3 regions of the Brevibacillus jepli genome follow, and region 2 is predicted to be linked to each of the others. Evidence: riboswitches for the same ligand, from Rfam matches in the RefSeq annotation. Region 2 holds a riboswitch; each other region holds the start of a gene.
What was found. Region 2 has a riboswitch for cyclic di-GMP ahead of AB1L17_RS21765 (methyl-accepting chemotaxis protein). Riboswitches for the same ligand answer to the same signal wherever they lie in the genome.
Positions count from the first base shown of each region.

Region 1: linked by a shared signal. The riboswitch ahead of AB1L17_RS24575 (GNAT family N-acetyltransferase) and the one ahead of AB1L17_RS21765 (methyl-accepting chemotaxis protein) in region 2 are both predicted to bind cyclic di-GMP.
Region 3: linked by a shared signal. The riboswitch ahead of yfmT (benzaldehyde dehydrogenase) and the one ahead of AB1L17_RS21765 (methyl-accepting chemotaxis protein) in region 2 are both predicted to bind cyclic di-GMP.

Region 1 is NZ_JBFEFW010000028.1:52,875-63,733, reverse strand. It holds gene AB1L17_RS24605 (ATP-dependent protease PrkA) at 1-1,154, shown strand, start outside; gene yhbH (sporulation protein YhbH) at 1,210-2,367, shown strand; gene AB1L17_RS24595 (YiaA/YiaB family inner membrane protein) at 2,454-2,741, shown strand; gene AB1L17_RS24590 (hypothetical protein) at 2,791-3,792, opposite strand; gene AB1L17_RS24585 (alpha/beta fold hydrolase) at 4,225-5,277, opposite strand; gene AB1L17_RS24580 (methyl-accepting chemotaxis protein) at 5,388-6,860, opposite strand; gene AB1L17_RS24575 (GNAT family N-acetyltransferase) at 6,862-7,416, opposite strand; cyclic di-GMP riboswitch class I at 7,611-7,694, opposite strand; gene AB1L17_RS24570 (hypothetical protein) at 7,886-8,068, shown strand; gene AB1L17_RS24565 (DNA alkylation repair protein) at 8,192-8,899, shown strand; gene AB1L17_RS24560 (amino acid ABC transporter substrate-binding protein) at 9,059-9,835, shown strand; gene AB1L17_RS24555 (amino acid ABC transporter permease) at 9,908-10,567, shown strand; gene AB1L17_RS24550 (amino acid ABC transporter ATP-binding protein) at 10,582-10,859, shown strand, end outside.
Region 2 is NZ_JBFEFW010000022.1:28,459-39,317, reverse strand. It holds gene AB1L17_RS21800 (HAMP domain-containing sensor histidine kinase) at 1-1,337, shown strand, start outside; gene AB1L17_RS21795 (LysR family transcriptional regulator) at 1,384-2,280, opposite strand; gene AB1L17_RS21790 (YeiH family protein) at 2,410-3,486, shown strand; gene AB1L17_RS21785 (HPr family phosphocarrier protein) at 3,932-4,189, opposite strand; gene AB1L17_RS21780 (PepSY domain-containing protein) at 4,330-4,611, opposite strand; gene cshA (degradosome RNA helicase CshA) at 4,768-6,306, opposite strand; gene AB1L17_RS21770 (transporter substrate-binding domain-containing protein) at 6,560-7,417, opposite strand; gene AB1L17_RS21765 (methyl-accepting chemotaxis protein) at 7,514-9,487, opposite strand; cyclic di-GMP riboswitch class I at 9,561-9,660, opposite strand; gene AB1L17_RS21760 (formate--tetrahydrofolate ligase) at 9,795-10,859, opposite strand, start outside.
Region 3 is NZ_JBFEFW010000005.1:8,133-18,991, forward strand. It holds gene AB1L17_RS07055 (hypothetical protein) at 1-1,009, opposite strand, end outside; gene AB1L17_RS07060 (M14 family metallopeptidase) at 1,143-2,816, shown strand; gene AB1L17_RS07065 (methyl-accepting chemotaxis protein) at 2,877-3,758, opposite strand; gene yfmT (benzaldehyde dehydrogenase) at 3,789-5,246, opposite strand; cyclic di-GMP riboswitch class I at 5,331-5,416, opposite strand; gene AB1L17_RS07075 (methyl-accepting chemotaxis protein) at 5,593-6,528, opposite strand; gene AB1L17_RS07080 (hypothetical protein) at 6,553-7,308, opposite strand; gene AB1L17_RS07085 (RsmF rRNA methyltransferase first C-terminal domain-containing protein) at 7,393-8,805, shown strand; gene AB1L17_RS07090 (hypothetical protein) at 8,885-9,130, opposite strand; gene AB1L17_RS07095 (polysaccharide deacetylase family protein) at 9,270-10,205, opposite strand; gene AB1L17_RS07100 (LysE family translocator) at 10,501-10,859, opposite strand, start outside.

The DNA of each region.
Region 1 (10,859 bases), on a different contig from region 2:
GCGGATTGATGGAATTCCAGGAAATGCTGAAGTGCGACGAGAAGTTTTTGTGGCATCTCCTGTCGTTGACCCAAGAAGGAAACTTCAAGGCAGGTCGTTTTGCCCTCATTTCTGCTGATGAGTTAATTGTTGCGCATACGAACGAATCTGAGTACAAGTCATTCATCGCGAATAAGAAAAACGAGGCACTGCAATCACGGATTATCGTCATGCCGATGCCGTATAATCTGCGTGTCAGTGACGAAGAAAAAATATATTCGAAATTAATCAAGCAATCCGACCTGGGACATGTGCATATTGCACCGCACGCGCTCCGGTCAGCGGCCGTTTTTTCCATTCTGACCCGCCTGAAAGAATCGAAAAAACAAGGGGCCGATCTGCTGAAAAAAATGAGGCTGTATGACGGAGAATCCGTGGAAGGCTTCAAGGGAGCCGATCTGGAGGAGCTGCGCAACGAGCATGCGGATGAAGGGATGGCCGGTATTGATCCTCGTTATGTCATCAATCGTATCTCCAGTGCGCTGATCCGCCGAGACACTGAGTGCATCAATGCGCTTGATATTCTTCGCGCGCTGAAGGAAGGCTTCGATCAGCATCCGTCCATCACCAAGGAGCAGCGGGAACGCTATATGAACTTTATCTCCATCGCTCGCAAGGAATATGACGAGCTGGCGAAAAAAGAAGTGCAGAAGGCATTTGTCTACAGCTACGAAGAGTCGGCGAAAACGCTCATGGATAACTATTTGGATAATGTTGAGGCTTATTGCAATATGAACAAAATCCGTGACCCCGTTACAGGCGAGGAGATGGATCCAGATGAGCGCCTGATGCGTTCCATTGAGGAGCAAATCGGTATCTCGGAAAATGCGAAGCGGGCCTTCCGTGAAGAAATTCTCATTCGTATTTCGGCCTATGCGCGCAAAGGGAAGCGGTTTGACTACAGCACGCACGATCGCCTGCGAGAAGCCATCGAGAAGAAGCTGTTTGCCGATCTGAAGGATGTTGTCAAGATCACGACCTCGAACAAAACGCCGGATGAACATCAGCTCAAGAAGATTAATGAAGTCACCAAGCGACTTATCGAAGAGCATCACTATTGCCCGGTTTGCGCAAATGAGCTGCTTCGTTACGTAGGAAGTTTGTTAAATAGATGACAGAGTCACACTTTATATTCGGCGCAGATTGCGCCAGTTACTAGGAGGAGACGGCATGGAAGATGGGTCATCGTTCATTGTCTCCCGGGAAGACTGGTCGCTGCACCGCAAAGGGTACCAGGACCAAAATCGACACCAGGAAAAAGTGAAAGAAGCGATCAAAAAAAATCTGCCCGATCTCGTCAGCGAAGAGAACATCATCATGTCGAATGGTCGGGAAGTCATTAAGATCCCTATTCGCTCCCTGGATGAATACCGATTGCGTTTTAACTTCCAAAAGGGAAAACATGGCGGTCAAGGTAAGGGCAATAGTAAAGTAGGGGATGTCGTCGCCCGTGACGGGGATCCTGCACAAGGACCGGGAAAAGGGCAGGGAGCGGGCGACCAGCCAGGCGTGGACTACTACGAGGCCGAAATCAGCGTCGAAGAATTGCAGGAGATGCTTTTCGCCGAGCTGGAGCTCCCGAATCTTCAACAAAAAGACGAAGAACAAATCGTCGTGGAAGAGACGCGGTTTAATGATGTTAGAAAAAAAGGCTTGATGGGCAACATCGATAAAAAGCGGACGCTGATTGCAGCCATTCGCCGAAACGCGCTGGCAGGCTACAGTGATTTGGAGCTGGGTATCACAGACGACGACCTGCGCTTCAAGACGTGGGAAGAAATTATTAAGCCTCATTCCAATGCTGTCATTATTGCGATGATGGATACATCCGGATCGATGGGCGTGTTTGAGAAATACATTGCCCGCAGCTTTTTCTTCTGGATGGTTCGTTTTCTGCGCACCAAGTACGAAAAGGTCGAGATCGTCTTTATCGCTCACCATACGGATGCGAAGGAAGTAACGGAGGACACCTTTTTCTCCAAGGGGGAAAGCGGAGGGACGATCTGCTCCTCTGCCTACAAGAAAGCGTTGGAGATCATCGATAGTCGCTATCCGACATCACAGTACAACATCTATCCATTCCATTTTTCCGATGGCGACAACCTCACGTCTGACAATGAGCGTTGCGTGAAGCTGGTGAAAGAGCTCATGGAGAGATGCAACATGTTCGGTTATGGGGAAGTGAATCAGTATAATAGACACAGCACCCTCATGTCAGCGTATCGTCACATCAAGGAACCGAAGTTCATGCATTGCGTCATTCGGGAAAAAGGCGAGGTATACAAGGCGTTGCGAACCTTCTTTGGCAAAAAAGAAGCGGTGACGTAATCCATGGAGGCAGCCGGGCGAGCAATCGTCCGGTTGACTTCTGCATATGCATGTTAACACTTGAACAAAATGTGAGGGGGGTTACTATGTATCCACAAAAGCATCGTATGCGTAACACGAGTGCCTTCACTTTCCTGGCTTATTTTACTTTAGGTGCAGGCGTACTGCTATTTTCCATCGGGTTATACAATGCGAGCGGTCTTCAGCTTCATGAGAAGGGGTACTATATCGCATGCATGCTTCTTGTAGCTGTTGGAGCTATTTTGACGCAAAAAGTAGTGAGAGATAATGCAGAGGATAAAGCAATCATTGAAGAGCAAGAAAGAGAATTTAACTTGAAGGTATCGAAAGCAGAGAAAGATACGACAAAATAGTTTTCAATTTAGGAACCGTTACATGAAAGGAACCAGTGACCAAAGCCCCCTATTCAACTGGTTTGTCATTTCTCTTCAGGACAAGTTTCACTGTCGGAATAGTTTCCGCCATATCTGTCCCCCCCGTTGTTGCTACCGTATGACGAGTGTTTAGTCCGGATGTTTTTTCATCTGCCGCTAAAACCGTATTTTTATTACCCACTGAACAATTATCAAGATCAAAATATTTACTAATCTCCAAAGCCCCCAGCGATTTTGTGCTGGAGAGCAGAACCGAAAGCCCATGCTCATCCTTCAAAATGGCCTTGTTATGAACCACCGCTGCGTGTTGCCAAAAAGCTGAGATCGATTCCCCGGTGGCTTCCGCGATCAACTGCAAATTACCACCTGCTTTTATCGCTGCCGCAAGCGCATTCACCTGTTCCGGATCATGAAGGGGATCGAATCCTAAGGCGTTAATGATGTAGACGTCATCAAATAATTGGTTGTCCTCTTTTGTATACGTCATAAGTGTTTTGGAGTCGCCCAACTTAAAGTTTTTTAATTTTTCTAATTCCTCTTCTATCCGTTGCCGATCGTCTGGATGAAGAACTTCCAGCAACTCATTTGCTCCGCTAGCTCCTTTTTTTACTTTTAGAAGTTGTTTTACGTATGCAGCGGCGGCACTTTTATTCTTTTTCACAACCCCTTTAAACCAGTTTCGCTTCTCATCTTCTTTGATGGTTTTCGGATACTGAATGGACAGGGTTTCCTGCATAATCTCGATGATCCTATCCCAGCTTGGACCATCGAGATCGGAGAGAAGCACGTCTGAGATAATCATATGACCGGTATCAAAATTAATGATTTGATCCGGTGTCCCCTCGTCTTCTTCCTTCTTCTCTTTTGGCTGCATAAGCGTGGTGGCCTGCGTCCCTGAAGCTAAATTACCGATCTTTTTGCATTGGATGATATCCCCCGCCCTAATAGCAGGATCTTTTACATTAGAACGTATGGAGCTCGATACTGAATTTGCGTTTGTGTATATGGATTTCAAATATTTCGCGGTCATCTGATTACCGAGTGTCTTCTGAAGTTGTACAATGCTAGGGGAAAAATTAGACGGAGTAGAGGAGCGTTGGCTTGGCGACCGCAGTTCGGACAAAGAAGATAGAGGCGACGTTGGAAGCCTGAGCTTTTGGTGAGAACTCTCTGGTATATAGCTTCGCAAATTTGCACCATCCTTTACCAGTAAGTAGGATAGGAACTTATTCGTCGAAAAAGTAAATCATTCCTGCTCCTAAAGCGCCCGCCGTCCCCAACGCCGTTCGAAAGCATAGTGGAAAGAAAATCTCCAATATCCTTCGAAATTACCGGAATTGTTATGGAAGGGATACGATATCGTATGCATGCTTCTTGTAGCAGTCGGAGCCATTTTGACTAGCATCGTTACATATTTAGGGATAGCAGATAAAACAAGACCATGATTGAAAAACCGTCAGGGCTATACCCTGACGGTTTTTCGAATGAGCTGCAAAAACTCCTCTGCGTTCTCGATGTGAGGAGCGTGCCCGACATTTTCCATGACGATCTCCTGATAGGAGCCACCTGCTAGCTGGTATTGCTCCAGTACATGGCGAATTTGCGAGACCATCGGTTGAGGGGGATACTCTGCTTCTCCCGGCCATCCGGGCACATAGCCGAGCTTGCCCAATGTTCCAAAATCAGCAAGCGACTGATCCGAGATAATGGCGTCATCTTCACCGCGAATCCATACAATCGGACACTTTGGCTCTATTTGAACAATGCCGGACAAATTTACGTATTTAGGGGAGATCGCATTATTAATCCCTGTCGTTCCGGGACCGACACCAGGCCAATCGGTTACGTATTCAAATGCTCCGGGGTAAAAGCAGTCTCCAGTCCTCGTGGAGAGTATCGCATTCACATAACGGTCTTCCTGCTCTGGGGTAACTCGGAACGGGGGCTTGAAATAAAGCTGATTCATAACATTACGCGGGCTGGAAGGGGATTCATCGCCTATATCCTTGGCTGCTATCCTTTTGACCAGCTCAGCGTTGGCTGCTCCTCCGCCCGATCCAGCGAAGCTGCTGTAGCACGGGGTGCCAGATACATCCTTGGTTCCACCAAAGCCATAAGGAGACATAGGAGCGACTAAGGTCAAGGAGCGAACTTCCTGCGGGTAATCGATGGCATACTGCATCACAATCCCTCCGCCAAGCGACCAACCTGCTAGATGAACGGGTGTTGGCAAGTCCAATGCCTGAATAAACGAATGCAGGTCATCTGACCAATCTCGCAAACCGCGTGTCGCATCGATTGGCAATGCTTCACTTGCTCCATAGCCACGCATATCAGGAGCATACACACGATACTGATCACACAGAGCTGCGATGGTATCGTCCCAGAACAAATTGGCTGAAGCATTCCCGTGAATAAGGAGCAGCGGTTCTCCTTCGGGTGTGCCTGCTGTCAGATAGGAAACAAGCAGGCGATCGGTCTGAATGGTTTTCGTTTCGATACGTGCATCCATCATGACGTGCCTCCTTCCATTGTAGAGGATTAACTATCAGAATATTTACATTATATATCCACTTAGTTACAAAAAGGAAAAAAACCGCCTTTTGATAGGCGGTTGCTGGAATGCTACATATGGAGGCCACGCATTTGCTGTTCGATTTTCTCAAAGCCGCCAGATACCTTGACGACCTCGTCTTTTTGTTCGGAAACGAGAACAAGCACTTCTTCCAAACTTTCTTTGTTCTTGTCGGTAATATCTGCGTTGACTTCTACTTTTGCGCCAACTTCCTGGATCATGCTGTGGACATGAATGATGAACTCTTGCAGGTTTTTCGTTTTATCCGCGAAGTTTTGCATGTAGTTGTCCACATTGGTGAACATTTCTTGTACTTCGAGGATGCCTTCGCTATTTTTCTCAAAGGAAGTTTGCGACTCGGAAATCATATCCGATACGAGCTTCATTTTTTCGCGAATGGTCATGAGCAGGCTCGAAATCGATTCAGAGGATAGCTTGGAGGACTCAGCCAGCTTGCGTACTTCATCCGCTACGACAGCAAAGCCTCGGCCATGTTCACCTGCACGCGATGCTTCAATCGTGGCATTGAGTGCCAACAGATTGGTTTGCGCAGAAATCTCGGAAATGGTTTGAATGATTTTCCCAATCGATTCGGTTTCTTTATTGAGCTCTTGGATTAGCTGGTTCGTACCTTGGATGTCCTTGATGAAGCGTTCAAAGTCATTGCCGATGTTACCGATGCGTTTGCCGCTCTCATTAGTGGCTTCTTTGGTCGATTCTACGTACTCATGCATCTCCGTAACAGAGCGGGTCATGTCCTCAACTTGCAGATTCGTCGAGCTCATTTCCCGACGCAGCTCGTCCGTATTGCTGGTCTGGATCGTAAAGGACTGCATAATATCTTGCAGGGAAGCGACTGTTTCCACAGCACGAACGTTCACGCCATCCGTCACCTTATTCAAATTCTCTTGATAGTCTTGCATAGAGCTAAGTGATTCATTGATCTTATCCAGAACACGTTGCAACGATTCCTTCGAGGCAATCGCTTCTTGCTTTTGTTGCTCGCTTTCTTGCTGCAATCTGTTATTGAATACAGCATGCATCATGCTCGTGACAGATACAAAGCAGAACGTGAGCAGGAAGTACATCAGATCAAGGTTGGATGTCGAATGGAAAATCGTTTCTCGCTGTGTCAGGAAGTAGTAAGAGACAATACCCAATGTCGTTACAATCGTCAAAATATTGATGAGTCGGTCTTGATAAATCCCCATGACTGCTACAAAGAACATAATGGTCATGATGTTGATCATATGCGGGTCTAGTCCCACTACGATGAACATGAAGATCCCGATTACAGCGAAGTTGAAAAACTTCATGAAGGGCGCTGCTTTTTCACGGAAGCTCGGACGATTGGAGATGTAAGTAAACGGTGCTAGCACACCATACAAAATACCTAATACGGTTAGAACGAACGTGTACGGAACACCTAAAAAGAGGTTTAAGACCTGAACAACGGTAATAATACTTGCGAATACGATAACGACCCAATTGTTTCTTCTTCTCAACAGGTCAATGTTATCCATGTTACCCACCTACCTCGACTTTTACTTGGTTGGATGACGACGAATTGTACCAGGAATATTTGGGATCGTGCTTATTATCATAGACATCTTTTAGATGGAAGAGGGTCGGAATGGCATCGGCCCCTTTGTAAAAGACGATATCTCTGGTCTGAGTTGCCTTTACTTGATATTTCTTGTTAATGAACGTAAAAAAAGTCGGATCTGCTACACCGATTGCGTGGGTATAACCATGCTTTTCAGCGTAATCTATCATCAGGCAAATTCCTTTTTGCCCTAGTTGTCCGCGGTATTTCGGCAAAACAGCGAGACTGTCTACCTCCATTACTTTCATATCTGCTGTAACAACATCCTGAAAAAGTGATTTCATATAAGCACTTGATTTGGAAAAGGGTGTCATCTCAAATGTTCCACCTGCTTCACCATCTTCAGCGATTAAGAGGAACAGAGCAGAGCCTTCTTTTGCGTACTCCATTTCGAAGCCCATGCTTGTCCAGACTGCTTCTTTGATTTCATGAAACTTTGCTAAATCTTGTACGGTTTCTACTTGTTTGTACATAACTTCTCCACTCCATCATTTTCTCTGATTGAACCATGTTGTGTATGTTTGACGTCTCAAAAGTTATGTTTTACTATCCGTTATGAAAATGAAAATGCTTTCATCCTCCTTTCAAAAAAGTAAACACAAAAAAAGGCCGTTCCATACGTAATGGAACAACCGAAGCTACCAACATCGAAAAAATGGTCTCATGATGTGGCAACCCGGCTATCATGGTCAAAGACTGTAGACCCGTGGTTTTGCGTCGCCACCTTTCGATGACTTTGCCTTTTGCAATAGTTAGCAAAATTTGTAAATTGATGTCGAATTTTGCTATATATAATTATGCAAAATATAAGCCAAAAGAAATATCCTTGTCAAGTTTTGGTAGGAAAAAGTAACCAATTGTTCATAATGTATTTTCATGCAAATCACCCGTAACAAAAATTTTCCAACTGTCCGATAACTAGAAGGAATAGGAGGGGATTTCATGAAGGAAGTAAAAACGATTCAATTTTTCTTTTCCGGTGGCGAAACGATAAGCATCGAAACGACAGAACCGGAAGAAATTATTCAAATGGTCGCCAATCAGAACGACGGATGGCTTCAATATGATGATGTTGTCATCAACGTCAGAAATGTTTCGTATATCAAAGTGCGCAGCGCCGCGTAAGGATAGGAATTGCGCGTCAAGCTCTTCAGGAAAAAGCTCTCCCGATGTGTGGAGGGTTTTTTCGTGTTGGTAGTAGCGACCGCTGGTTATCCTATTAAATAGAAGAAAAAGGAGGGTGGCAAGATGACGTTGGAAGAAGTTATGCAGAAGCTCGAAGCAATGGGGACAGAGCAGACGAAAAAAACGTACTTGCGGCATGGGGCTAAAGAGCCTTTGTTTGGCGTTCGAGTCGGTGATATGAAAAAGCTGGTCAAAGAGGTAAAGCGTGATCAGCAGCTTGTCCAGGCGCTATATGATACAGGAAACTACGATGCCATGTATTTGGCCGGATTGACGGTTGACCCGAAGAGCATGACAAAAGAGCGGCTGCAGGCTTGGGTCAAGGCAGCCTCTTGGTACGCGCCCGCCGAATACACGGTTGCGAGTGTAGCTGCTGAGAGTCATTATGCGATGGAGCTGGCACGGGAATGGATAGATTCAAAAGATGAGATCATAGCTACAGGTGGGTGGAATACGTATTCGAACTACCTGTCAATTACCCCAGATGAACAGCTAGACAAAGAAGAAATCAAGCGGCTGCTCATGAAAGTGAAGGAGATGATTCACGAGGAACGTAATCGCGTACGGTACACCATGAATCAATTCGTTATTTCGGTAGGCGCGTATGTACCGGACCTTCATCAGGAAGCGCTAGAGGTGGCCGCAGCGATCGGCAAAGTGCATGTGGACGTTGGACAGACAGCGTGCAAGGTTCCTTTGGCTACGGAATATATCAAAAAGATAGAGGAACGAGGGAGTGTCGGAAAAAAGAAAAAGACGTGCATCTGTTAACCCGCATTTTTGTTGTTCAACTGGAGCATATTTCTAGGGTGCTTTTGTTTACTAAAGTATCGACTATTCCTTGCTAATGTGCTATCATGATACCTTGTTAACGTATTACCACTTTATCAGAGTAAAATATAGAGTAGTATGAACGAGGGGGAAATCACGATGAAAAAGATAGCATGGATGTCATTGTTGTTGAGCGCGATGGTTTCATTGGTAGTTGGCTGTTCCAGTGCAAATACTGGCGCAGACGCTAACAAACTGATCATTGGCATTGATGATAAGTTCGCACCAATGGGCTTCCGCGATGAGAAGAATGAGATAGTCGGCTTTGATATTGACTATGCACGTGCGGCTGGCGAAAAAATGGGGAAACAAGTGGAGTTCCAACCAATTGACTGGAGTTCGAAAGAGTCTGAACTAAACAGTGGACGTATTGACCTGATCTGGAATGGATATACGATTACGGATGAAAGAAAAGGGAAGGTTCTCTTTACCAAGCCGTATCTGAAAAACGCGCAGGTAGTCGTCACTATGGCAAATAGCAACATAGCAAAGCTGTCAGACTTGGCTGGCAAAACGGTTGGATTACAAAAGCTGTCATCCGCAGCAGATGCCGTAAATGCGAATGATATGAAAAATCAGGTCAAATCGATTACAGAGTATCCTGATAATGTACTGGCATTGAGCGATATGAAGATTGGACGCGTGGAAGCAGTCGTCATCGACCAGATTGTAGCCGATTATTACATGGCAAAAGAACCAGGAACCTTTAAGCTTCTGGAAGAATCGCTTGCACCTGAGGAATATGGAGTGGGCGTCAAAAAAGGTAACGAGGCGTTATTGAACGAACTGCAAAAAGCGCTGGATGCAATGAATCAGGATGGAACAGCAGCGAAAATATCGGAAAAATGGTTTGGCGAAAATCGCGTGTTGAAATAAACAATAGAAACGATGGCTTCGCCGAATGATTGGCGAAGCCACGCTTTATTATAAGGATTAGGAGCATACCGTATGAGCTTAGACTATATTATCTCCATTACCTTGCCGATGCTAGAAGGGGCGCAGATGACAGTGCTGCTGTTCTTCATTGCGATTCTGGCATCTATACCATTGGGATTTCTTATTACGTTAATGGCGAATAGCAGCAATAAAGGGCTGTCTTGGTTCGCGCACACCTATGTGTATGTCATGCGTGGAACGCCTCTGTTATTACAGCTATTGTTTTTTGTCTTTGGTCTCCCCCTCTTGCCAGTGGTGGGAGAATACTTGGTTATGGATCGCTTCGTGGCCGCATGCCTCGGCTTTGTGCTGAACTACGCAGCGTATTTCGCGGAGATTTTCCGTGGGGGATTGCTGTCGATTGACAAAGGACAGTACGAGGCAGCGCAGGTCCTCGGCTTTAGCAAATGGCAGACAACCAACAAGATTATTTTGCCGCAAATGTTTCGCGTGGCTTTGCCTGCGGTCGCAAATGAATCGATTACGCTCGTGAAGGACACAGCATTGCTCTATGCAGTTGCTGTCCCTGAATTACTTCACTTTGCACAAACAGCCGTGAATCGCGATTTTACAATCGTTCCGTTTTTTATTGCCGGAATCATTTATTTGTTGATGACGCTATTATTGACGTTGTTTTTTAAGTGGCTGGAGAAAAGGTTCAAATTCGAATAAAGGGCTGGCGCTATATGGACATTATTCAAGTATCCAATCTTAAGAAATCGTTTGGTAATCAAGAAGTATTGCGAAATGTCTCGTTTTCGGTGAGGAAGAACGAAGTCGTGGCAGTAATCGGGCCATCTGGCTCCGGTAAAAGCACGATGCTGCGGAGCTTGGTCAATCTTGAGCAGGTGAATGGTGGCAGCATCCGTGTGCAGGATGATTATTTGGTGAAGGACGGTGTTTATGCCAGCAGCCAGGACATCAAGCAGATCACGTCGAGAATGGGAATGGTCTTTCAGCATTT
Region 2 (10,859 bases):
ATGCCGCGGCTTCTCCTGAGACAAAAGAAGCTGTGGCGGAAGTAACCTCTACGATTACGAAACTCGCCACTACAGCTGTTACTGGCCCTACGTCCGCTATTATTTCTGAAAACACTACGCCCGCAGCCGCTACCACAACGATCGCGCTCAGAGTCATGCCAGCCGTTCCGGCCGATCACGTCGTTCAAATATACGATGACGCTGACAAGACGTTTAAAAAAGAGCAGTTGGGTAAGACTGCTGCTACCATCATCAAATTACCCACCCCCATCCAGCCCGTGGACAACACAAAGGAAACACGTGAGGTTATCGCTACAAAGGGAGCTACCTGGTTGCGGGTAGGTGTGCCCTACTACGAAAACAATGCCGTCGCCGGCACTTATTATGTGAGCACGCCGCTTAATGATGACTTGGTCCAGACCTATATCACGATCATGGTTTCCATCGGCGTCATTACCTTATGCGGTTGGGCGATCGTCTATGTGTTGTCCAGGTCACTGACACTACCCCTGCGCCAGTTGGCAATGGCGGCAGAACAAATATCCACCGGGAACTACACGCCCTCATTGCCCGATTCTTCCCAAATTAAAGAAGCGGAAATCAGTCAGCTGATTCATTCCTTTGACGAAATGGCGAAACGGCTTGGACAGCTGGAGCGGATGCGCACCGACCTTTTGGCTGGGGTGTCCCATGAGCTGCGTACTCCTGTCACTTCGATCCGCGGGATGATTCAAGCGGTCAAAGACGGCGTAGTGAAAGGTGCCGATGCGGATGAATTCATGCAAATAAGCATGGACGAAGCTAAGCGACTTCAGACAATGGTCAATGACCTCCTTGATTTTTCGTCAATGGAAGCAGGAGAAGTATTTGTCGAGAAACAACCTGTTCAGATTGCCAGCACATTGGATCAGATAACTGCACAGGTGCAAGCCTTGCCCTCCTTTGCCGATGTATCTGTGACAGTTAATCCGACTAGAGCTGAAATCGTATGGATCGGCGATGAATCACATGTCAAACAAATTTTGTTCAATTTATTGGGGAATAGTGCTGCCGCAAGCGCAACCCAAATAAAGATCGACGTCCATAACCAAAGTGACTTCCTCTCCATCGATGTCACCGACAACGGAAAAGGAATTGCTGAGTCAGAGGTTCCTTTCATTTTCGAACGGTACTATCGCGGAGATAGCAAACGCAAAAAGAAGCAAGGCCTGGGTCTGGGCCTGACGATCTCCCGCCTTTTAGCAAAAGCACACGGCGGCAATGTAGAGTTGCTTCAGACATCTCCAGAAGGAACAACCTTTCGTCTAACACTCGCCCATTCAGATTCATCAACATGATATGAACAAGGGAAGCGGCACGTATCAACTGTGCCGCTTCCTCTTTTTACGTATAGGCTCCCTCCGGCACATGTGTGCGTATGAGATCCATGAAAATGTCTAATGCTTTGGTATGAAACTCGTTTGATTTCGTTACAAGGGAAAAATCACGGGTAACAGGCATCCCCGCTACCTTCAGTGTACAGAGTGTACCTAGCTTGCGTTCTTTGCGGATGGCCCAATAGGACAGCAGGCTGATCCCCAATCCAGCCTCCACAGATTCCTTGATCACCTGCGTACTACCGAATTCCATTCGCTTTTGCGGTGTGAATTGCAGCTGACGAAACATTTTTTCAGCTGCTTCTCTCGTACCTGAGCCTTCTTCCCGCACAATCCATGTTTCCTTCATCAACTCTTCAGTGCTGACCTCGGTTTGCCCTGCCAAACGATGCTTGGGTGAAGCAATTAAATACATACGATCATCGGCAAACGGCTCCACGCACATTTTCTCGTCCACATACTCCCCTTCGACAATACCGACATCGAGCTGGCGCTTGGCCACCAGATCAGCGATGACTGTAGAATTGTGGATCGTAATCGTGGGGGTAATTAACGGGTAATGCTGACGAAGACGTGCTATGACATGAGGCAGTACATACTCTCCGTATGTGTAGCTGGCACCTATGGTCAGATGTCCGCTCGGCGTATTCATCAAATCATCCACGAGGTTCTGCATCCGCGTGTACAAGCCCAAAATCTCACGGGCGTGATGATAGACGACCTCCCCTGCTTTATTCAAGCGAACATATTTATTGCTTCGCTCCAAGAGCTTTGTCCCCACTGAACGCTCCAGAGCATGCACATACTGACTAACGGCAGGTTGTGTCATGTGAAGCTCTTCTGCTGCTCGGGAAAAGTTCTGTCTGTCTGCGACGGTTACGAACACAAGCAAATGCTGATCCAACTACCTTCACCCTCCTGTCCTCTACCAGCTATATCAAATTACTTATGATGACTATCGTAATGATTTATTTTTCTTATTATAACAGTTACCTTATGCTGAGTTTGTAAAACTTTTCGAGGAGTGATGGCAATGGCAACCCCGTTTAACAGCAGCACGCCATTGAGTAGTAACAGCAATGCCAACGTACAGCAAGTAAAAAACAGTGAAAGCAACCCCGCATCCTTCTCGCTGTGGATAGGCGGAATCGCTTTTACTTTTTTCATCGCCCTGACAGGCTACGGCTTATCAATAGTACCTGGCTTCCAAAAAGTAGGCCCCCTAGCCTGTTCGATCCTGATCGCAGTCGCGTACCGTCATTTTCGTGGATATCCGGAAGCATTGCGATCAGGGATTCAGTTTTCTGCCAAACGTTTATTGCGTCTCGCTATCATTTTGTACGGTCTCAAGCTCAATATGGATGTTGTTTTGACGCAAGGCCTTGGGCTTCTCGCTTATGATGCTGGCGTGATTATCTTTGCCATCGTCGTTACGATGCTGTTAGCCAAGTGGCTGAAAGCAGACCCTTCCCTCTCCCTCATGCTCGGAGTCGGTACAGGTGTATGTGGAGCTGCAGCGATTGCAGCCGTTTCTCCCATTGTTGCTGCCAAGGATGAAGATACTGCCATCGGGGTAGGAATTATCGCGCTCGTCGGGACTTTATTTGCCATTTGCTACACGATCTTGCGTCCATTCCTCCCCCTGTCGGCGATCGAATACGGCATGTGGTCCGGCATTAGCCTGCACGAGATTGCTCATGTCGCGCTTGCTGCTGCTCCAGCGGGTCAAGATGGGCTAGCAATTGCGCTGCTGGCAAAATTAGGGCGTGTACTTCTGTTGGTCCCCCTCTGTTTTATCCTGATGTTCTGGATGAAACGCACCGGAAAACTACAACGCGACACCAAAATCGAATTTCCTTGGTTTTTGATCGGGTTTCTCGCCATGAGCGTTTTTGGAAGCTACGTTCTCGGCACAGCCATTCCTGTCTCAGATTCGTTTCATAATGGTGTAGCCAATGTCACAACCTTCGTCCTCACTATGGCCATGGTCGGACTCGGCCTCAACGTCAATCTGCGTGCACTGCGGACAAAAGCTGCACGCCCGCTGATTGCCATGAGTATTACCTCTATTCTTTTGTCTGTGCTATCCTTCGCTTTGGTTTTGGTGTAAAAACACTGTGGATAACTCAACCTATGTTTACTCATTCGCCGATCTCCTGAGGATCGGCGATGTTTTTTGTGGATAAGGACAAAGTTTATCCCCATATGTTGATAAAGATGTGTACATCTCAGCCCGGGGGGATCTATATGTCGAGAAATCGCTTGGGAAAACAGCCGAATATCTTACTGATCATTGTGGATCAGGAGCGATACCCTCCCGTGTATGAGGACGCTGCAGTCCGTGCATGGAGCCAAAAAAATCTCCACGCCTCACGTCAGATCCGTTGGAAACACATAATCTTGCGTCTCCACTCTACATGACTCCCCATACTGAACGTGTTCGACTAAAAATGGAGCTACTCCTGAAAGAACAACGAACAAAAAAGCGGCAGACTCCTTTCTAACAAAAAAAGAAAAAACCCTCTTCTGGTAAGAGAGGGTTTGCCTTCACACTGCTATTCTTGTTCCATCAATGCCTTTTCCAAGGCGACAATCGCTTGGTTTTCATCGGGACCATCGACAATCAGCGTAATTTCCGAACCTTTTCCGATAGCTGCTGCCATGATACCCATTATGCTCTTGGCGTTCACGACCTTCTCGTTTTTGACGATTTTGATTTCGCTTGAAAAAGACGTCGCGACCTTTACGAAATTGGCAGCGGGTCTGGCATGCAAGCCATGCGCAAGCTGTACAACAACTTTCTTTTCCACCATGTGCAGTACCTCCTTACAAATTCTTTTCGCAAGTATCTACTTCACATATGCTTTACTTGCTCAAATGTGCTTATCGGTTAAGCAGGTAAATAACCGCCAGGGCAAACCCCTGACGGTCCGTTATAACTGTCTTCCAACGATTATAAGTTCTCTCTTTCTACTTTCAATACCTTTCCCGTTTGAGCATGAACCTCTACCTCGAACACCTGATTCTGATCGGTAAGAATGATTACTTCATATACGAGAACACCATTTTCAGTTTCAAGCTCTACGTGTACAACTCGCCCTTTCACTTGAAGCAAGGCAATTTGTTTGGCTTGCTCCTCTGTAATTTGTGTCTGCTGTACCGGATGTCCAGACTGTACTTGCCCATGTGCATGTAGTGGCAATGAAAATGCTAACGTAATGGCCCCTACACTCATCCAAGTCCAAACGGCTTTTTTATTTATGATAGTGTCACCCCTCGATATCAACATAGCTTGTTAAGTGTAGTTTGTCACAACCACGCCAAACTATGCGATAGCATGCTACAAAACAAAGACCGATGCACACCTTGTCGCATCGGCCTTTGTTTTGTATTAGCGTTGTTTGTTGTACGGTCTTCCGCTGGATTCCTGATTACGCGGCGGACGAGATTCGCCACTGCGCGGACGGGAATCACCGCTACGTGGAGGACGAGAATCGCCGCTGCGAGGACGGTACTCTCCACTGCGTGGACGGGAAGGACGCTTGCCACCATAACCGGAACCAGAGCCGAAGCCACCTTTTCCTTTTGGAGGGAGCTTTTTCTTACCTACACGGAGAGGAGCCTCTTCTGTCAGGCGAACAGGAGTCATATCTGGCTCTTTGGTCAACAGCTTGAGTGCTGCGGATACGAGTGTTACAGAATCGACATCCTCAAGCAATTGCTCTGCCAGCGTTTTATAAGCAGACAGATCGTCTCTTCCAGATGCTTCGAGAATTTTGTCTACTGTCATCTTTTGTTGACCTTCCAGTGCTTCGGCCATTGTAGGAACAGCATGACGCTCCATGCGACGCTTGGTAGTACGCTCAATCAGACGCAGATGGTCGATTTCACGGGAAGTCACAAACGTAATTGCCAGACCAGTTTTACCAGCACGTCCCGTTCTTCCGATACGGTGAACGTAGCTCTCGGAGTCTTGTGGAATGTCAAAGTTAAATACATGAGTTACACCGCTGATGTCCAGACCGCGAGCTGCAACGTCAGTCGCTACCAGTACTTCAATCGTACCTTCCTTGAACTTGCGCAGTACGCTATCGCGCTTCGCTTGGTTCAGGTCGCCGTGGATACCTTCTGCGCCATAACCGCGCTTGGTCAGCGCTTCGGACAGCTCATCTACTCTGCGCTTCGTTCTACCGAAAATAATAGCCAGCTCAGGAGAATGGATATCCAGCAAACGGCAGAGTACATCGAACTTCTGCTTCTCAGCCACTTCCATATATTGCTGTTCGATGTTTGGCACCGTTACTTCTTTTGCTTTGACTTGAATGATGGTTGGTTCGTTCATGAACTGCTGCGCGATTTCTTGGATCGCTCTCGGCATGGTCGCAGAGAACAGCAGTGTTTGACGATTTTCTGGAACCTCTTTCAAGATTTCCTTGATGTCGTCGATGAAGCCCATGTTCAGCATTTCATCCGCTTCGTCCAAAACAACAACTTCAATCGCATCCAGACGAATCGTTTTTCTTCTCATGTGGTCCATGAAACGACCAGGTGTTGCAACGATGATTTGCGGGCGTTTTTTCAACGCTTTGATTTGACGTGTGATGTCTTGGCCACCGTAGATTGGCAGAGCAGAGATGTTTTTAAATTGGGCAATTTTATTAATCTCTTCTGCAACCTGAACAGCCAGCTCACGAGTAGGAGTCAATACAACCCCTTGAATGTTTCCGCTTGTTTCATCCATGCGTTCAATCAATGGAATACCGAATGCAGCAGTTTTACCAGTACCTGTTTGCGCTTGACCGATCAGGTCGCGTCCTTGCAATGCTACAGGAACCGTTTGATCCTGAATCGCTGTAGCCTCTTCGAAGCCCATATTGCTCAAAGCTCTAACGATGGAGTGATGTAAGCCAAAATCATGAAAAGTCGCCAATGAATGTCAGTCTCCTTTATCAATACCTTCTTCTATAAAATTCTCAAAAAAAAGGGCACTATTCCTTACGATCCGGAACATGCCCTTTTATCCCCGATTGTACAAACGCACCCTAAAGAACATAGCTGTAATCGTACCATGCAATGGCTGAAAAAGCAAACTGCATATATACCCAAATTACCCGATTTTGTGCTGATTCAGTCAGAAAAAATAAGAAAGCAGCCCAGGATCGGGCTGCTTGTCTGTCATGGAATTATTTTACCCATTTGTTATAAAGCTCATCAAACATTCCTTGCAGTTTCATCTCGTCCATCCACAGATCCAGGTAGTTAGCAAAGATAGCGTCTCCGCGATGGATCATGTATGCTTTTTCACTCTTCGTGAACGGGTTGTCGGTCAGAGCTGGATACAGGCGAGGATCTGCTTTGGAATAAACGATCGCTTCCAGCGTATCTGTGATCATCACATCGTACTTTCCGCTCGCTACCAGACCAGGAATGTCGAGGTTGTTTTGTTCAACCGTCACGGTTGCTTTTGTCAGATGCTCACGAACGAATTTTTCGTTGGTGCCACCTGGATTCACACCAATGCGCACCTCTGGCTTGTTGATGTCTGCTACACTCTTGTACTTGTCCTTGTCTTCTTTGCGAATGAGTGGAGCTTTACCGAACTGAATGTAAGGATCGCTCATGTGCGCTTTTTTCTGGCGGTCTGTGTTGCGCGTTACGCCTCCGACTGCGATATCGAATTTATCAGCCAGCAGATCGTCCATCAGTGTCGGCCAAGAGGTTTGTACAAAACGAGCCTCTACTCCCAGGCTTTTAGCGAATTCTTTCATCGCATCGATATCGTAGCCTTCAAATTCGTTTGTCTTTGGATTCAGATATGTAAACGGTTTGTAGTCACCTGGCGTACCTACGAGGATGTAGCCTCTCGCAATGATTTCATCCAAACGGGACTCAAACTTCTTCGCTTCCTGTTTTTTAGCAGCTTCAGCAGCTACGGTTGGGACAGGCTTAACCGCCGTTGCGGCAAAAGCACCTGTTCCTCCTGTCAAAAGCATAGTAGCAGCGAGTGTGCTCGCCAAGATTGTCTTTGTCATTTTTTTCATTTTGGTTTCTCCTCCTGATATTCGGTAATGAATTTAGTTATAAGAAACAAACTCCATCATCCCCTAATGGCATCCCCCCTCTCAAAGGAAAAGGCCTTACAGGGTAAATCTGCCTATACCTTGCTGTAATTCTTCTGCTACTGCATTCAAACGCTCGACAGATTGGCCAATTTCCTGGATGGCTTGAAGTTGCTCCTTGGTTGCCTTCACCACTGTTTGCGCATCAAGTGAGGCATGCTTGGCAATGTTATGCATTTCATCCACAGAGGCACTCACCTGTTGGGAGCCTGCTGACATTTGTTCAGATGCTGCGGATACTTCCAAAATGTGTGCTGCCACGTTTCGGGAGGATTCCAAAATATGCCCAAAAATATCGCGAACCTCTTCGACCAATTGAATACCATGCACGGCATTTTGGTTGCCCTCGTTCATGACCTCTACCGCATGACGAGTATCCTGCTGGATTTCCCCGATCAGCATGGCGATTTTGGATGCCGATTCTTCGGATTGGTTCGCCAGTTTTTTCACTTCTCCAGCAACCACGGCAAAACCACGTCCATGCTCGCCAGCGCGTGCTGCTTCGATCGATGCGTTCAACGCCAACAAGTTAATTTGCGAGGTCAACTGACTGATCGTATCGAGAATTCCTTCGATTTCTTTGGAGCGATTGTTTAGCTGCTCGATGGCTACCGTCGCCTTCGATGTTCCCTCGCCAATGCTTCCCATCTGACGAACCGCTTGCTCTACCACGGCTGTCCCTTGCTCAGCCTGCTCTGTTGCTATCTGGGCAGCCTCTGAAACATGTGCGGACGTCTCCGCGATTTTTACGATGCCAGCAGCCATGTCATTCATGGACAAGGCGACATCCTGCGAGCTGGTGGCCTGTGCCTCGGCTCCCTCAGAAATCTGAGCGATAGACATTCCGATTCGATTAATGTTTTCCGTCGCTTGTTTAATGCCTGCAGACACTTCCTGACTAAAGCCCTGTACCTGATCTGACGACAGCGAAACGCCTTCGATCAAATTTTTCAAGTGCGATACGGTTTGGTTAAAGTCGCGCGACAGAACTGCAATCTCATCTTTTCCTTCAACAGTTACCGTCTCAGCCAAATTCCCCTGTGCCACTATATTTACAGCTTGATTCAGACGCTCAATTGGTTTGACCATGCGCACAGCCAAGATATAAACCAGAACAACACCAATAGCCAGCACGATGAGAGATATGACCATCAATTGCATCGACAGCGCATCAACCGGAGCATGCAGCTCAGCGATCGGTGCAGTGATGTAAACGCCCCAGTTCAGATTGGTAGGAGCATAGGAAACAAACCGCTCTGTATTCTCCCATTTGTACTGAGCGATTCCATGGTTCCCCTTCTTGATATCTTCAAAGGCTGTTTGAAGTTCGAGAACGCCCATGTTAAGAATCGATTCCTTCAGAATGTACTCGCTCGTCGGATGGTAAATGAAAGTCCCCGTTTTGCTTACTAAAAAAGCGTAGCCATTTTGCCCAAATTTCTCTTGGGACACCTTTTCCTGAATTTCATCGATCGGTATGGTGGAACCGATATAACCGTATTGACGATTGTCTTTCATCAGCGGAACGACAAGCGTCACGATGTTATTCCCTGTCCGTTTAGAAACCACAGGCTCAGATACGACAACTTTGCCTTCCCCTTTGTTGGCTTCAATAATATGCGGCCGATCCGAAATATCGGTCACTTCTCCCTTGAAGTTGATCACTTTCTTACCAGTCAAATCATGTGAAAAAAAGAAAGTCTCAAACTGCGGATTTTTCTTCTGGGCTGTTTGAATCAGCTTCAGGTCTTGTTCGAAATTGTTATCTTCAGAGATCATCCCTCCAACCGCTCTTACAATTTCAATTTTTTCCTGCATGAAACTATCGATTCGATTCGAGAGGTTACTGGCTGACAACTCAGCTTCTTTGTCCAGACTGTCTGCCAGTAGATTGGAAGCACTCCAATAGCTTGCACCGCAAACTGTGCCCAAACTTATGACCAACAGCAAGCACAAAACGATAATTAGCTTATTCTTCAAACTATTTTTCATACCGAACCACTTCTCCCTTCTCTTCTTTTCAACAAAAAAAAGACTGCCCACCGACAGTCCATCATGACTACGGTATGGCAACCCGGCTGTCCTAGCTGCGAAAATCATAGATTTTCGTCCTTAGACCCGTGGCTTTGCGTCCCTGCTTTTCAGCAGGTTTGCCTTTGTCATTCCTTGTTGGTTTTTAATTAAAGTCCACATTTTTCAATCTCACCTTTCTTTTCCCATAATTTCTCGGTTATAAACCAAAAAAATGAAAAAAACTGACAACCTTTTACAGGTGTCAGCTTTTTGTCAAACTTTTTGATTAGCTTAATCCGATCACATGTCCATCCTCGTCTACATATAACGATTCCGCAGCCGGCTTTTTCGGGAGGCCTGGCATCGTAACCAAGCTTCCGGTCAACGCCACAATAAAACCAGCTCCAGCCGAAATACGCACTTCACTGACTTGAATGGTGAAGTCAACAGGCGCCCCCAACAGATCGGCACGGTCCGTAAAGGAATAAGGCGTTTTTGCCATGCACACAGGCAGATGGGACATGCCCATTTCTTCTACCTTTTGCATCGTTTTCAACGCAAGCGGTGAAAAGACTACCCCTGATCCGCGGTAAACCTCTTTCACAACCGTCTCAATCTTGTCTTTTATGCTGAGGTCTTCCTCATACAAGAAACGGAAGGATGATGGACGCTCTGCTGCGCGTGTAACCTTCTCAGCCAGATCCACGCCGCCCGCTCCTCCTTCTGCCCATACCTTGGAGAGTGCCGCTTCGGCTCCGGCCGCTTGGCACAGTGCGATTACGGCATCGATCTCTGCCTGCGTATCCGTAGCAAAATGATTGATGGCAACCACTGCTGGCACACCGAACTTCTGGAGGTTTTCCAGATGTCGCTTGACGTTTTCGAAGCCTTTTTCCAGAGCAGACAAATTCTCCACTGCCAGGTCAGGTACTTTGACCCCGCCGTTGAATTTCAAGGACCGGACCGTAATCACCACAACAGCAGCCGATGGAGTCAGTCCTGCTTTTCTGCACTTGATGTCAAAAAACTTCTCCGCTCCCAGATCAGCACCGAAGCCCGCCTCTGTGACGACGTAATCCGCCAGCTTCAAAGCCGTCTTGGTTCCGATCACACTGCTGCACCCATGCGCAATATTGGCAAAAGGCCCGCCGTGAATGATGACCGGAGTCCCCTCGATTGTCTGTACAAGGTTTGGCTTGATCGCCTCCTTCAAGAGAACGCACATCGCTTCTACCGCATTGATTTCTTCCGCCCGTACTGGCTGATCATCGAAATCGTAGCCAATAATGATATGATTCAACCGCTCGCGCAAGTCTGCCAGATTCTCACTCAAGCACATAATCGCCATGAT
Region 3 (10,859 bases), on a different contig from region 2:
AATGGTGCATGGCTGCGTGATTGTGAAAATAAGAAGCATATTTTTTCGCAGATTCACAAAAAGCCTCTTCTTGATATTGATCACAGCCACGAAGCATCAGATCACCAGCACCTGTGTTGAATCTCGTATCGTAGAAGCCCTCTGGTATCCCGTAATCACCGCTGAGCCACAAGGAACGTGGCTGCGTCTTCCAGTACCCTTCAGGCTCCTGCTGTTTCAAGCTCGCTTTCAACATCACATAGCCCATGTCGCGGGCTGCCTTGCTTCCACCTGTATATAAAAAGGAGCGAAGGACATAATTTTCGGGAATCCTCCAAAAGGAGGTCGCCGAAGTCGGCTCGTATGTAGACGGACTTTGGTAGTAATATCCGTCGTACAGCCATTTTGCCTTTTCCGTAACGTCCAAATTAAGCCAGACGCTGTCAATCGATTGTTCTCCCCAAGGAACGAGCGGATCTCTCGAATCGAGCGCCCACATCTCACTGATATAGCCTGCTTTCATTGGAAGCTTGATCACAAGCTCGACACCAGAATCAGTCTGGATGACTTCAATCGGCATTGCCATTTCGAGCTTTTCTTCTATCGTTGCTCTACCCTTATCCACATACGTAATCGGCCTACCTAACCAGATATACCTGCCTTCTGTCTCGACAAAACCAGCGGAGAGCGGAAGTGTCTTGACTTGATCGAGCCTGGCAACCTTCCAATACGGCTGCTTCGCCCCATCATAGGCACGGTAGCGGAACATCATGTTCTGACTGTCACCCTGAATCGGTATGGTGATGACGAAGGGCGTCATATTGCGCTGACCTGTCAATTTGTGGGCCCAATACTTGCCCCCATCTGCGAATGTAAACTCTTGTTTATGGTGAATCGCGCCATTCAGGTTGTCAACCGTCTCTGTTTCGGTTGGTTTTTTCCATTCGTTTGCAGAAATTTCGCTCGGGAAAATATTACTTACGGCGATGGCCGTCATCAAAAGGAGCATTCTGCTGATTTTTTTGACCATGTCATCCCCCTATTCTGTTAAAGCAGCACCGAAAGTCCTACTTTAAAATGAATATTTCGTAGCGATTATTATTTTTATAATAATCTGAAAAATTAATCATAGACGACTAATTTTATTTCGCAGGAGGGAATTTATGGATAAGAAAGTACGCTACGTTGTTTCTACTGCACTCGTATTATCTCTGTTCACCAGCCCCTCTTTGATCCATGCAACGCAAGCTGAGCCCGAACCCAACATCCCTTATTACGGAATGGGGCCTAGTTATGTACAGCCTGCACAGATCGAGAGCTTGTTTCCCAAGCCGAACATTCAGTTTGGGACACCTGGCTTTCAAGAAGGAAAAGAAGCATTTACATCCCAGGAAGAAATGATGGCTTACATAAGCAAATTGGCAGCAGGAAACAAGAACATCAAGCTCCATTCCATCGGCACTTCGTTGGAAGGTCGGGACATCCCTCTACTGCTGTTCAGCAAAGACCACGACAAGATCAAGCAAAACAAGGAAAAACCACTCATCTGGCTCCAAGCCCAAATCCATGGAAATGAACCCGCTTCTGGTGAGTCTGCTCTCGTGATCGCCAAATGGTTGGCGGAAGGAAAACTAGGCGCTGACCTTCTGGATAAAGTAAACGTCGCAATTGTTCCTCGCATTAACCCGGATGGCTCCTACCATTTCAAGCGATACATCGCGACAGAGCTGGATGCCAATCGAGACTACATGAAGGTAGAATATCCAGAGGTGCAGGCTGTTCACGAGGCCATCAACGCGTATCAACCCGATGTGGTGCTCGACGCTCATGAGTATGGTGTCTCTTCCAGCCAGCTACGTGAACTAGGTGAAAAAGGCGCCATCTCTTCCTACGATGTCTTGATATCCTCCGCCAAAAACTTGAATATCCCCGCCAGCCTGCGCCAAATGTCAGACAGCCTGCTCTTGGCAGACGTTCAGAAAGCGCTCGATAAGGAGCAGCTCTCTCACCACGCTTACTATACGCTGGCAAAAGGCAAGGAAGGAAAAGTGACCGCAACAGAAGGCAGCACAGAAACAAGAATCGGACGCAATGCTCTAGGCTTGAAAAACACGCTGACATTTTTGGTGGAGACGCGCGGTATCGGCATTGGACGCGCTGATTTTGAGCGACGCGTCTACAGCCAGGCCATTACACACGCAGCTGTCATCCAATCAACAGCAGCCAACGCCAAGGCAATCAAATCCGCCGTGACCAAGGCTCGCGAAGAAATCACCGAAAAAGGCAAAAACGCAAACGACAACGACAAACTCGTCATCCTGAGTGAGAATAAGCGAATACCGGATCAGTCTCTCGTGGTAGTCGATCTGGCCACTGCAAAAAAAGTATCTACCCCCATCGATTGGGTAAGCTCCACAGATGCCTATCCTGTACTTGAGCGCGAGCGTCCTACTGCCTATCTCATGCCTCCTGGCTACCATGACGTTGCGGCCAAGCTGGAGCAGCTCGGTATTTCGGTAAACAAACTATCGAAAGAAACAACAATCGATGTAGAGAGCTACACCATTTTGGAAAACAAGGTGAATACGATTTACGAGAACGGGCATTTCACCAATCAAGTGACTGCAAATGTAACAGAAACAACGAAAACCTTTCCTGCGGGTAGCTACGTATTCAGCATGGCGCAGCCAAATGCCAACTTCATTGCATTGGCCCTGGAACCGGAATCAGTAGACAGCTACGTCACGTTCAACTTCTTGCCCGTTGAAGCGGGCGATGAAGTTCCGGTTTATCGCTACATGCTGGAACAACCGCTACCTACCATACAAAAGAACTAAAGGAAAAATTCCCCTCTTAAGTTAGACTGTTGAGAGGGGAATTTTGTTACATGATTTTGCTTACTTTATTTGAATCACTTCTTGGGCAAGCCCCGCCAGCTTTTGCGTATTGTCACTAACTTCTACCATGGTCGCAGATATTTCCTCTGTCGCGGCCGCCTGGCTCTCCATGGTTTGATTAATCAACTCAATCGAATTTTGCAGGAGGGATATTAACTCCCGGATGGAATCCGTCGTCCGCTTGATTTTGTCTGCATTCGTCCGTGAATCTGTCGCCATATTGCGAACCTCATTCGCAACAACTGCAAATCCTCGGCCTGCATCTCCTACCCGCGCTGCCTCAATACTTGCATTCAGCCCTAAAATATTGCTTTGATCGGCGATTTTTTTCACTGCGAGTGTAATTTGCTCGATCTCAGTCGTGCTTTGGCTCACATCATTGGCTTGCTCCGAAATCGCCTTCATCTGCTCGTTCAGATTGCCGATCTGCACCGCCATCTCTTGTGTAGTGGCACTGACCTGTTCGACGACACTCGAGAGGTTCGCGGCGATTTCATACAGCTCATTGTCCCGCTCCATGCTGGAACCAATTCCGACACCGCCGATGACTTTTCCATTCTGATCATGCAAGGGAATCGCCCGAGCAACGAGAGGAAAACCAAACAATTCCTTCGGTACCATCATCGCCTGCTTGGCGTTTTTTCGAATCGCATTGGTGATCACATCTCCTTCCTGGAGTGGATCGCCAGGCTTCACTTGCAGCGAAAATGTTTTGGCAGGCACATTGCGCAACAGCCGCTCCGTGTCATAGACCCCAATGGTAATGTCATCGGTGATCAAATCATTTAAATACGGGGCAACCTTGATGAATGCTTCAAGCAGCTCCGCGTTTTTTTCCTTCCCTGCTTGTTCCGCTTCGTTCCATTCTTCGTATCCGTTCATGACCGTCTTCACCTCAATATTTTGCTGGCATTAATACGGAAATTGCCGTTGCTTATGCTGAACGGAAATCCATTTCAGGGTAGTAAACTCCTCCAGGCTCCATTGACCGTTCAAGCGTCCCAATCCGGAGTGCTTTTCACCGCCGAACGCTACAATTGGCTCGTCATTGATCGTTCCATCGTTGATGTGAATCATGCCGGTCTCCATTCGTTTTGCCATCTGGGCACCTCTCTCCAGATCACGCGTATGAATCGCCCCGGATAAACCAAATGGCGTCTCGTTCGCCATGCGAATCGCTTCTTCCTCGGAAGCAAACGACATAATGCAAACAGCCGGCCCAAACAGTTCTTTGGAAGCAATCGACATATCCGTGGTAACCCCCGTCAAAACGATTGGCTCAACCACGTTTCCTTTTACTTCCCCTTTCAGTGCCGGAACCGCTCCCTCACGAATCGCCTCATCGATCGTTGCCATCAGGTTGGTGACTTGTCGCTGATTGATAAGTGGACCAATCACTGTGTCAGGATCATTCGGATCGCCCACCTTGAGCCCAGATACTTTTTCTATATACAGATCGAGGAATTGATCGTAGACATCTTGGTGAACCAGTACCCGGTTAGCTGACATGCAAATCTGACCTTGGTGGGTAAAGCGGCTGAATACCGCAGCATTAACGGCATACTGGAGATCCGCATCTTCCAAAACGATCAGGGCACTATTTCCGCCCAGCTCCAAAATCGCCTTTTTAAAATGCTTCGCTGCCACTTGCGCAATATGGCTTCCTACCTGGCTGGAGCCTGTAAAAGAAAGAATGCGCGGAATCGGATGGGAGACAAAACCGTCACCAATCTCAGCAATATCCGTTACGATTACATTGATCAAGCCTTTTGGCAGACCAACCTCTTCAAAAATTTTCGCGATGAGTGTCCCACCCGTGATTGGTGTATGCTCATGCGGTTTGAGTACGACGCCATTGCCCGCACCAAGAGCTGGCGCTACTGACTTCATCGACAGATAGAACGGGAAGTTGAACGGACTGATCACACCGACAACCCCTCCCGGAATCCGATACAAGCGATTTTCTTTTCCATCTACGGGAGAAGGGAGAATTTTCCCTTCCATACGCACTGGGAACGTAGCCGCCTCGCGAATAATATCCTTCACAAGCCCGATTTCGAAAAATGCCTTTAACCGTGTTCCGCCCAATTCACGAATGATGATTTGAATAATTTCTTCTTCGTTCTCCTCGATATAGTGAACGGCGCGCTCTAGCATTCGGGATTTGGTATAGGCGTTCACTTCATCCCACTCTTTTTTCGCGTTGGCAGCAGCTTTGTAAGCCGCATCGATATCTTCCAGGTTTGCCATCTTGAATTCTGCGATGACTTCCCCGTTGTAAGGGTTGATATCTTGCAATGTCTTCGCCCCAAGTCCGTCGCGCCACTCCCCATTGATGTATTGCTTGTCCAGTGTTTGAAGGATTGACATGCTATAACCTCTCCCTTTTGTAAAGTAATGTAAATAAGCCCCTTTCGCATGAAAGGAGCCGTCATACAGCAAAAAGCTTTGCTAGTTGGCAACCCGGCTGCCATCGTAACTCGTACATTAGGCCCGTGGCTTTGCGTCCCCAATTTTCAATGGGTTTGCCCATTCATAGCGAATGTGGATATTCTTTTGTCGAAAAAAGGAAGGAAATGGAGAATCTTACCTTGATTATAGTACTCAATTCCTAATAGTCAAACGAAAACATGTTAATTTTTAGTGAAATAATGTAAACAAATACCAAAAAGTCCGCATCGCTTGGATACGGACTCCTGATTCAACTAGCTTATGATCACAATATTTTTTTGACATCCTTTACGCTCGTCGCGAGCATTTGCTCTACCGCGCTTGCGTCCCTTACGTGCTTGGTCAAGCCTTCATTCAGCTCTTCCAACAAGCCGTTTGCATCCCTTACATGCTGGGACACTTCGTCAGCAAAACGCTTTTGGTGCGCGATGATTTCCATCACACCTGACACTTCGACGTTCAGTGCCTGGAAAGCGTTCACGATCTGATCCGTCTTCTCCGCTGCATTTTTGCTGGTGGAAAGTCCATTTTTGATCGCACTGCTGCTTTTTTCACTGTTGGACAACGCTTCTTTTGTTTCTTCCTGAATCTTGCCGATCAATTCTGCAATCGTCTTGGTCGAGTTCCCTGTCATCTCGGCCAGCTTCCGCACTTCATCCGCTACTACAGCAAATCCACGACCTTGTTCTCCCGCACGCGCCGCTTCTATCGCTGCATTCAAAGCGAGAAGGTTGGTCTGATTGGCAATATCGCTGATCACCTTGACGATACTCGTAATTTCTGAAGAGCGCTCTTCCAAGCGGCTCATGGACTTGGACGTATGGACCGATTCTTTGTCGAGCAGGCTCATGACCTCCACCACGTCCGTCATGGCCTTCTTGCCTTCATCTGCACGTGCTACCGATTGTCTACAGATATCCGACAAGCGCTCGCCTCGAACCGATAACTGGCTCGCAGATTCATCATCCCGCTCGTTAACGGCCTGAATATTGTCTACGACTCGCTTCATCCTCGTCACCAATCGCGCCATTTGATCGTGTTCGGCGTTCACCGCTTGATTCGAAGAGAGGATGGCACCAATCTGTTCGTAAATACCGCGAAGCTCATGTTTCCAAGCGTCTTGCTGTCCTGTCATTGTGCTTATGGCTGTCGTCGCTGCTGTCTCTTTTTCTGCCAGGCTTCTGTCTTTTTTCCAAAACATCCGCTTCCCTCTCCTCTGTACCCATCAATTGTCACCTCGGCGGCTATAAACGCGGGACTCGATTATTCCCGGATGTTGTTTCGCCAAGCTCAGCAAGTTTTCCAAGAAATAATAGTGACCCTCCAAGAGCTCCACGTCCTTGCGCTCAAAATGCTTTGCCTGCAAATACTGCTGCATTTCCAATGCGTAGCGCTCCAGTTTATCGTGAAAATCGTTGGCACGAAGCATTTGCTCCACTTCTGGATATTCTGTTTTCAGGCGACTCAGCTCACTGTATACACGCCCACCCTCCAGAATCATCTGGTAGGCCGTACGTTCAAGCGTAGCAGTCGTAGCTGCCTCCTGCTCCTCACGCTCCTCGCGCAAAGCTGCCAAGTACGTGATAAAATGGTAGACAGTTAAAAACAAGGGTCCTAAAAACAGAATGATCCCTGCCTTGTATACATGCTGATTGGACAAGTTGCTGATGAGCAGGAACAAGTGAAACAAGATCGCACCCAACCATACATAGATGATGATGTGGTGATTGATCTTCCCTGCCTTTTGTTGGCGGGAAAAGGCAAAGGTAAGTCCGAGCAGATAAAAGGCAAGTAAAGTAAAGCTGGCCGAAAACAAAGCCATCTCCATATCTACCAGCCAGTCTGCGTCGGCGGGTATTTCGATAAAGAATTCAAAAGCGAGCACCAGCAGTGAGAACAGCAACCCCATGATCCAAAACCGGCTTACTTCCGAGTCATTCCTCCGCCGGGAGCGGTAGCGTTGTGCACGGGATCCTTTCATTTGCTCTCACCTCATTCTCTATGATTCGCCATGATTCTATCTTTTCCTTTCCCATGTGGCCAAAATCTGACATCGGAGGCTGTTATGACAAAAAAATTACCGACCCCATTTACCGACCGTATGAAACCCTTGCTCGGGAACGATTACGAAGCATTTATTTCTTCGTATGACCAGCCTGTGACACACGGCTTGCGCGTCAATCCATTAAAGGTGGGACGTGACGATTTCTTGAAAATCTCACCGTTTGCACTGGAAGAAGTCCCTTGGTGTGAAAATGGCTTTCGCTACAAAGAACCAGATCGTCCTGGCAAGCATCCTTATCACGCGGCAGGACTGTACTATTTGCAGGAGCCAAGCGCAATGTCCGCTGCTGAGGCACTAGGCGTACAGCCCGGTGAACGAATTCTTGACCTGTGTGCAGCGCCAGGGGGCAAATCGACACAGCTTGCAGCGTTTTTGCGTGGACAAGGAATGCTTGTGGCAAACGAAATCCATCCTGTTCGGGCAAAAGCCTTGTCAGAAAATCTGGAGCGTTGCGGAGTGACCAATGCAGTCGTGACCAACGAGACGCCAGAACGACTACAGGAACGCTTCCCTCAGTTTTTCGACCGGATCTTGGTGGATGCTCCTTGCTCGGGCGAGGGGATGTTCCGCAAGCTACCTGAAGCAATCGACGACTGGTCCCCTGCAAAAGTTACCGAGTGCCATCTCATGCAAGGGGATATTCTCGAAGCTGCCGCTGCTATGCTGAAGCCAGGCGGGACATTGGTTTACTCCACCTGCACATTTGCACCGTTGGAAAACGAGCAGTCGCTGGTTAACTTCCTGGGCCGTCACCCGGAATTTGAGATCGTCCCGTTACCACATGCAGATTGCTTTTCTGAAGGTCAACCAGAGTGGGCTTCCCCCAAGAACGAGCAGCTCAGCCAGACTGCCAGATTGTGGCCGCATCGTCTGCAGGGGGAAGGGCATTACCTCGCCAAGCTGCAAAAGAGTGAGGATGCTGAAGTACATGAAACGACTGGGAAGCGCAAAGAAAAGCGAGCGGCAAAATCCGCTCCCGCAGGCCGAAAGGAAGCATTGGCTGCCTGGCGCAATTTCGCGGAGGAGGCGATCCCTGCACTCTCCAAACAGTTCGATGATGAATCGGCGTTTCTCTTGTTCGGGGAGCAGCTCTACTACTCACCTGCATCTGAGCTCGATTGGGACAAGCTCAAGGTCGCACGTGTCGGTCTGCACTTAGGAACCGTGAAAAAGAACCGACTCGAACCCGCACATGCCTTGGCACTGGCCCTCTCACCTGCGGAGGTTGCCCGTGTCGCTTCATATGGTACAGACGAGCCTGAAATTTTACGGTATGTAAAAGGAGAGGCACTCATGCGTGAAGGTGAAAACGGCTGGACGCTGGTTACTGTAGATGGGTTCTCCATCGGCTGGGGCAAGCAATCAGAGGGGCAGCTCAAAAATCATTATCCAAAGGGTCTTCGCTGGTTGTAATTACTTGCATCCAGAATACAAAAAGCTCACAAAGCTTCGCGAAATCCATTCGTGCCTGCTTGTGAGCTTTTCTTTTTTCTTATGACCGCCCTCTGCGGGACGGATTGTCTACGACGGTCAATGAACCATTTCTTATATAACGCAATATTTTTGAAACCGAAATCCCTGTTGCATTGGCAATTTGCATCGCATTCGAATTCGGATAAGTTCTCACGTAATTGCGAATCATTTGGTAGTCTTGCATCTCGCTTTCTCCGCAAACCTGGCAACTGTACTCACCACGGCCCATCGGACTGCCGCATTTCAAGCACGTATCCGTCGTCATCACTGGTTCTCCTCACACCCTGTACTAAGGTAACTTTCACGAGAAAGGGTTCTATCTTCCTATCTATTACCCAAATCTCATGGGAGGAAAACACTATTTTATACAGACAACTCAGTGCTATGCGGCAAAATGCTTGTAATTACCGGAAATGCTTTTCCAATTTTTTCGCCAAGTCCTCGTCCGACATGGAAGGAGCCCCTGCATTAATCCGATACAGCAGCTTGCTACCAGGAAAATGCTCTCCTTCTTTGGCAGCAAACATCAACTCAATATTGAGGCTTTTGCACATGTCCAGCACTGTTTGATCATAGGCTCCGTGCGGGAAAGCCAAAAGAGCAGGCTGCTTACCCAGCTCTTCGACAAGACGCTGATTTGCCAGAGCGAGATCCGCTTTTACCCGTTGATGATACTCTTCGTGCGTTTCCGTCCGTCCCTCTTTCTCCAAATACTTGCGACTCGTCAACGCATGTCCTCTACTATTATTTTTATCCGTTGGTACTTTTTGATGAGAATTGTAGGTGTGCGAGTAAAAGGTCAACCCCTGCTGCTCCAATTCCCGCATCTGATCCCAGCTTAGATGCGGAATCTCCTTTGGGTTCTTCTGGTCGGTTGATTTCACAACCACAAAGTTTGTAGCAGTCATCCCGAACTCTTTTAACAGGGGGGCAGCTTTCGTGTAAAAGCTTTCATATCCGTCATCAAAGGTAAGTACAACAGATTTGGCTGGCAACGCTTTATTTTGTTTGTGTGCTTCCAATAATTGTTCCATCCCGATTACATTGTAGCCATTCTCTTTCAACATCTTGAGATGGCTTCTGAAAAGTTCAGAGGTAATCGTAGCAGATGAATCTAATTTTTCATCGATGTGATGATAGGTCAGAACTGCCGGAGCATGTCCGGTCGAGTCAGTTGGAGGTGCTTCTTTCGCATATTCAACCGTTGGCCATAGGAACGTTGACAGCAGAAAGATCGAAAATAATGGTAGCAAAATTTGAACATGTCTCTTTTTCACGATGATCACTCCATACAAAATGGTATGGTTGATGGTACCAGTCAACCGTTTCGGCCTGCTCATTTGATCCATCTACCTGCCATATTGTGACAAGAAAAATGAAATTTTTTAGTTCTTTTTGACTAAACGCAGCCCAGCTCCCCCTTATACTTCTGGTTGTCAGAACAGATAGATGAGAAGTTATGCTTCGACAGCAAAAAACCACAATACGGGCAACTCGCCCATATGGTGGCGTTTGGTACGGGTATTGGTGGTATTCCTCTGCCCATCAGACTGCCGTTTATCAAGCAAGTATCCTGTGACTTCTTGGTTCTATCGTCTATCTATTACCCGCATTTTCATGGAGTGAAACATCTTTTCAAATGAATACTCCTTTTTGAACAAGAACGATCGCACAGACGATAAGAAAAATGCCGCTTCCTACATGCATAAGCTTGATCCATCGAGGACGTAAAAAACGGGACAAATACGCAGCCGATAAGGCGACCAGACCAAGGAACAACAAGGTCGATAACAGACAGCCTGAGGCAAACAAGAACAGCTCAATTGAATGAAGAAAACTGTCAGATGCCAAAAGCGAGCCAAATACGCCTGCCCAAAATACGACGGTCAGAGGATTCGCGAGCGTCAGAAGTAGCCCGTACCAAAAGCTGTTTCGACCAGTTGGAGTCTGCTTGACGAAAGCTTGCTGGTCTTCTTCTCTCCCTTTTCCCGTAC